Regions from separate parts of the Paenibacillus sp. FSL R5-0345 genome, predicted to be linked through region 2. Evidence: predicted binding sites of a transcription regulator. Region 2 holds the regulator's gene; each other region holds the start of a gene.
What was found. Region 2 encodes Rex, which represses fermentation and respiration genes when NADH is low (regulators of the CRP and FNR family bind a similar motif). Its sites were predicted from a motif close to TTGTGAAATATTTCACAA; they were not measured.
Positions count from the first base shown of each region.

Region 1: nirB (nitrite reductase large subunit NirB) is a predicted target of Rex. The motif match lies at 1,269-1,286, and genes of this name have one in related genera.
Region 3: pflB (formate C-acetyltransferase) is a predicted target of Rex. The motif match lies at 1,182-1,199, and genes of this name have one in related genera.

Region 1 is NZ_CP009281.1:4,786,028-4,788,236, forward strand. Features, by position in the region: gene nirB (nitrite reductase large subunit NirB) at 1-1,162, opposite strand, end outside; gene R50345_RS21295 (hypothetical protein) at 1,380-2,090, opposite strand.
Region 2 is NZ_CP009281.1:4,517,128-4,519,336, forward strand. Features, by position in the region: gene R50345_RS20040 (amidohydrolase) at 1-777, opposite strand, end outside; gene R50345_RS20045 (redox-sensing transcriptional repressor Rex) at 767-1,417, opposite strand; gene dinG (ATP-dependent DNA helicase DinG) at 1,551-2,209, opposite strand, start outside.
Region 3 is NZ_CP009281.1:4,765,290-4,767,498, forward strand. Features, by position in the region: gene pflB (formate C-acetyltransferase) at 1-1,093, opposite strand, end outside; gene adhE (bifunctional acetaldehyde-CoA/alcohol dehydrogenase) at 1,345-2,209, opposite strand, start outside.

The DNA of each region.
Region 1 (2,209 bases), 270 kb from region 2:
TTACCGCGCCTTGTTTTACTAACTTTTGCAGATTCGCGGACTCCGTCACATCACCGAACAAGACCGCACCGACAATTACATTATTTTTGAGCAAAATTTTCTTATAGGTTCTCTTCCATTCATCTTTGCTTGAGATCACCGTGTGTTCAGGAGAATCCAAAAACTCACCTGCAGAAAATACATCCACCCCAGATATTTTAAGCTTCGTGGAAACAATGGAACCTTCATAAGGCTTCGTTTCACTACCACATAAATGTTTAGCTAGAACCATGCCTTGCTCAAATAGCGGGGCCACCAGTCCGTAACACACTCCACGATGCTCGGCACATTCGCCGATGGAATATACGTTCTGCATGGAGGTTTGCAGATAATCATCCACTACGATCCCACGTTTTACGGAGATTCCGCTTTCTTTTGCCAACGTTACATTCGGTTTAATTCCGACGGCCATTACCACAAAATCTGCAGCAAGCGTACTGTCATCACTGAACCGCAATCCACTTACTCTCTGTTCCCCGGTCAATTCTACCGTTTGTTTGCCCATAGCAAATTTCACACCTTGACGCTCTAGCTCAGCTTGCAGCATCGAGGAGGCATTCCGATCAAGCTGGCGCTCCATCAGGTCTTCCATTAAATGAACTACAGTAACGTCCATACCTAGGTTCACAAGACCTTTTGCTGCTTCCAGCCCAAGCAATCCCCCGCCGATTACAGCCGCTTTACTATATTGTTTGGCCGCTGCCAGCATCGCATCACAGTCGGAAATATCTCGAAACCCAACCACGCCCTCTTTATCACTGCCAGGCACAGGTAAAATAAAAGAATTCGAGCCTGTCGCAATAATTACTTTGTCGTATGGCACTGACAACCCGTTATCTGCAACAACTTGTTTGGACTCTTCATCAATTCGTGTCACTGTAGTACCCGTGTGCAGGGTAATATTATTGTCTTCATACCAATTCCAGTCGTTTAGGATGATATCATTAAGGGTTTTGCTACCTTCAAGAACATAAGACAACATGATCCGATTGTAATTGGGATGAGGTTCACTTCCAAAGACCGTGATGTCATAAGCTCCACCCAGCTTCAAAATCTGCTCTATCGTACCTATGCCCGCCATACCGTTGCCTACTAACACTAAATTTTCTCTCTTCGCTGTCATGGTTAGGTGCCTCCTCAAGCTTATGAGTACATGCTCAATTTCTCTTCTACATATTGGAATTATACGGTTCAAATTCAAGTCGTCATTGTGATTGCGGTCACTTTAATTGTGAATGTTTTCACACTTTAGTTCGCTAATGATTGTTAGGTATTTTCAAACATAAAAAGCCAGACCAACGATTCTGAAGAACCGTTAATCTGGCTTTGATGTACTATTTTTAGCGTAAAGTTAATAGAATCTCTAAGACATCATGAGGCATAAGCTTCATATCCATCCCATTATCGAGCAGTAGCTTTCCGTTCACCTTCAGCTTCCAGACTTCATTACTTAGCGGGGTATAATCATTAACAGAAAGCACGCTTCTACTACCATCATCCATCTGCACCATACCGCAGCTCTTTAGCAATTCTCTTACAGTTAAATCCTCTTTAAATAACATAATATATGAATGCTGCAAATCTACTTCTACACTTCCGCCGTTCAAAGTCAGCATTACAGTTTGAAGTGGTTCTTGATGGTCCTTAGATTTCGCTGTGAAGACTAGCTGTGAATCATATCCTACAACATTATTCCAATCCGCTTTCCCAATGATTTGACCGTCCATCTGAAGCTCCCAAACCATTCCCGACTCTAGTGAAAAATCCTTTACCGAAAGAATACTTGAGTTATCCTCAGCAAATGTGGCAATATTACTACCTTTCAGTAACTCCATTATTGATATTCCATTTCTGTAGCTCCCACTGAGTGACCTGTCCGATGGTTTGGTAAGCAGTTCTTGATCACCAATCTTAATCGATATCATCGGCCCCTCAGATCCTGCTGCACCATTATTATCATTACTATTAGCATCAGTCTGAGTGGAGCATCCATTTATTATGAATACGATGATTAAGCCTAGCATCAACTTCCACAAATTTCGCGTGGGCATCCTGGCACCGCCTTATCCCGCCTAATGACCCTATAGCGTCTCAGGCTTGTAAAGTTATGTATACTATCTATTTAAGAATAACTTAAACAAGCCTTGTTCTCAAATAAGTAAAAATTCTA
Region 2 (2,209 bases):
CTCTTCATCATTCAAATGAACGCCATGAGCAACAATAGACGGACGTGTGAACATTCCAAGCTTCTCTAAATGAGCTACAGGCCGCAGTCCGTAATCCACTACATTCTGCTCCACTTCGCGTTTCGTTTCGGACATATGGGTATGCATCGGTAAATCCAAATCATGCGCCGCCTGTACAAACTTAACAAAGAAATCCGGCGGGCAAGTATATGGAGCGTGTGGCGAGATCATCGTTGTAATTCTACCGTCAGCCTTTCCATGCCAGTTCCGTGCAAAAGAAATCGCTTCCGCAAGCTTGTGATTCTGTACTTCCTCTGGACAAAGACCGATCACGCCTCTCATCAATACAGAACGGATACCTGACAATTCGACCACCTCAGCTACTCGATCCATATGATCATACATATCCAGGAAGGTTGTAGTGCCACCTTTCAGCATTTCCAGAACAGACAAGGAGGTTCCCCAGTACACATCTTCTCCGGTGAATTTCTCTTCCATCGGCCACATTTTTTCCTGAAGCCACACTTGAAGCGCTAAATCATCTCCATAACCACGAAGCAATGACATTGCGGCATGGCCGTGTGTGTTTACCAGACCAGGCATAAACAACAGACGACTGCCATCAACAACTTGCACACCTTCTTCCATCAAAGGCTCTTCTTTTCCTATGTAAGTGATCAAATCATCTTCAATAGTCATATATCCACTAAGAACAGGCTCATCCGTTCCCGGAATAAGAAAACGCCCGCCTTTGATAATCGTTTTACTACTCTTCATTTCCGCTTTCTTCCTTTCCGTCTTTCAAATAATAAGCAAGACTTTGCAAATCCGTTGTAAAATCGGCTGCATGAACCCGGATATTCGGTGGTGTTTTTAGAATCACTGGTGCAAAATTCAAAATCGCCTCAATGCCAGATTCAATAAGAATATCTGCTACATTCTGCGCTTCTGAGTCAGGTACAGTAATAATCCCAATTCGAATGCCTTGCTCACGAACTGTCTGACCTAGCTCTTCCATGGGTTGAACCGTAAGAGAGTTGATTTTCCGCCCTACCTTAGGTGCATAAGAATCAAATATAGCGGTAATCTTCATAGTATCTTTCAGATAAGCATTATAATTAGATAATGCATGTCCAAGGTTACCGGCACCTACTAATGCCACATTCAGCTGTTGGTCCAGCTTCAAAATATGACGGATTTTCTCAATAAGATAAGTTACGTCATACCCAATACCTTTTCTGCCGAAGTCTCCAAAATACGCTAAATCTTTACGGATTTGAGCGGGATTCAGATCAAGTTTTTGTCCTAATTCTTGCGAGGAAACGGTTAATATTTCACGTTTCTGAAGATCATTCAAGAAACGTAAGTACACAGGAAGTCTGCGAACAACGGCTTCTGATATTTTATCCGATTTCATAATTTACCTCCTAATTTAAGTACTATTCTGTTTGAATCCTATTAAAATTTCTGTACCTCGTCTCAATGAAGAGCGGTATTCTCTTATACCGCCCTTCATTGTGGAGTGATTAATTAAACAGAAGATGTCCTTCTTAAGAAACGCCTCCGTCTTCCAACCACTCTGCTATACGAGGAACCATTTGATCCGTAAGCATATGTTCCATTTTCGGGCCAGGCAACGAATAAAGGAAATACTTTCCATAATGAGATTCGATAACCCTAGTGTCATACACTATAACAATACCCCGATCCTGCGCTGTCCGTACCAGTCTTCCAAATCCTTGCTTGAAGCGGATAACTGCCTGAGGCACCGACAATTTCATAAACGGATTCTTCTTCTGGGCTTGTAATAACTCAGACTTCGCTTCCGCTAGAGGGTGATTAGGCGGTTGAAATGGAAGCCTCACGATGGCTAAGCATGTCAATGCCTCACCCGGAATATCTACTCCCTCCCAGAAGCTGCTAGTTCCAAGCAGAACTGAAGCAGCACTGTCCTGAAAGCGTCGAATCAGCTTACTGCGGCTTCCACCTTCCACGCCTTGACCTAGCACCGTGATTTCTTGTGAGGCTAGAGCTTCTTTCAGAGGATCGTAAACTTGGCGCAGCATCTTGTAAGAAGTAAACAGAACAAGCATCCGTCCGCGTGTCGTAATCGCCGCTTCTGCTAGTGACTGTACGAGCGTATCGACAAATCGGGCATCACCCACACTGCCCTTCACACTAGGGAAATCCCGTGGAATTACTAATAGTG
Region 3 (2,209 bases), 250 kb from region 2:
GACCCAAGTTGTACAGGGTGTTCAGGAAACGGAAGCTGTTCTTCGTAACACGAGTTGTTCCGTCTTCAGCCATACCACCGATGGATTCAGTTACCCATGTAGGGTCGCCGGAGAACAGATCGTTATAGTCAGGTGTACGCAAGAATTTCACGATACGCAGTTTCATTACGAAATGATCGACGATTTCTTGAACTTGCTCTTCAGTCAAAGTACCTTCAGCAATATCGCGTTCTGCATAGATGTCTAGGAAGGAAGATACACGTCCCAGGGACATCGCCGCACCATTTTGCTCTTTAACTGCTGCCAGATATCCGAAGTATACCCATTGAGTAGCTTCCTTGAAATTGGTCGCTGGTTTGGAAATATCCATACCGTGAGCGGCTGCCATTTCTTTCAATTCGCCCAGTGCACGAATTTGCTCGGACAGCTCTTCACGAAGACGAATTACCTCTTCAGTCATGGAATCAACTTCAAGTTCAGCTTGTTGTTGTTTTTTGTCTTTAATCAGGAAATCAATACCGTATAGAGCGATACGGCGGTAGTCACCGATGATGCGTCCGCGGCCGTAAGCATCAGGAAGACCTGTGATAACGCCGGATTTACGCACTGCTCTCATGTCTGGTGTATATGCATCAAATACGCCTTGGTTATGCGTTTTGCGAATGTTCGTAAACATATCAACGATGTTTTGTGGAAGCTCGAAGCCATAAGCTTTCGTAGCATCGACCATCATCTTGATCCCGCCGAATGGCTGGATGGAACGTTTGAAAGGAGCGTCAGTCTGAACGCCTACAATTTGTTCCTTGTCCTTATCAATGTATCCAGGAGCATGTGAAGTGATTGTGGAGACAGTATCCAGGGAAACATCCCATACGCCGCCTCTTTCTCTTTCTTCTTTGCTCAGTTGGGAAATAATTTTCCATAGTTCAGTTGTGTTACTAGTAGGTCCTACGAGGAAATCTTCGTTTCCTTCATAAGGCTTAATGTTACTTGCGATAAAATTGTTAACGTCAACTTTCTTGGACCATTTACCTTTTGTGAAATTTCTCCAACCGGATTTCACTTCATTTACTTCTTTTTCAATCACCGACATGCTAAATCCCTCCATCTATATTTATTATATTTGTAGAGATCGCGGGCTTGAAGGTTGATCCCGTGTCTCGTGATCCCCAAAGATGTGGTTGTTCCAAATTTCACAATCAACATTTCATATGTGGGACCGTTGTTTATATAAACATTCTAGTTTATTTTCTATAAAAACACTGTGACAAATATCACCTTTCGAGTGATATTTGTCACCTTTATCTAAGTCCACAACTATCCTATTCTCTATTTAACCAATTATTAATTATCAAATCTTCCGTAGAATGCATTACGGTATACATCAGCAAGTTCAGATACCAACGGCAGCTTAGGATTGGCAGTTGTACATTGATCTTCAAACGCACGGTCAGCCAAGTAATCTACACGGGATTCGAAGTCCTTAGGATCAAAGCCCAGTTGTTGGAACGATTCCTCGATACCCAATTTTTTATTCATATCGCGAATAGCATTGATCAGGCTAGTTACACCTTCTTCAGTTGTGCGAGCTGGCAATCCCAAAATACGGGCAATTTCAGCGTAACGCTCATCAGCTACGAAGTGCGAATATTTAGGGAACGAAGCGAACTTCGTAGGTTTTTTAGCATTGTAACGGATAACGTGTGGCATAAGGATCGCGTTAGTACGACCATGAGCGGTGTGGTACTGTCCGCCCCATTTATGCGCCAAGCTGTGGTTAATTCCCAAGAATGCATTGGCAAAGGCCATACCCGCAAGTGTTGATGCATTATGCATTTTCTCACGAGCTACTCTGTCGCCTTCCAGTGCCGATTTTTCAAGGTATTGGAATACCAGTTGGATGGCTTTAATAGCTAGACCATCAGTGTAGTCACTCGCCATAACAGATACATAAGCTTCGATAGCATGTGTCAATACGTCCATACCTGTATCTGCAACTGCAGTTTTTGGCAAGCTGTATACGAACTCTGGATCAATGATAGCTACGTCTGGTGTTAACTCATAGTCAGCCAATGGATATTTAGTGTGTTGTTCAGTTGTTTTATCGGTAATAACTGCGAAAGATGTTACTTCCGAACCCGTACCCGAAGTAGTTGGAATCGCTACAAACTTAGCTTTGTTACCAAGTTTAGGGAATTTGTATACCCGT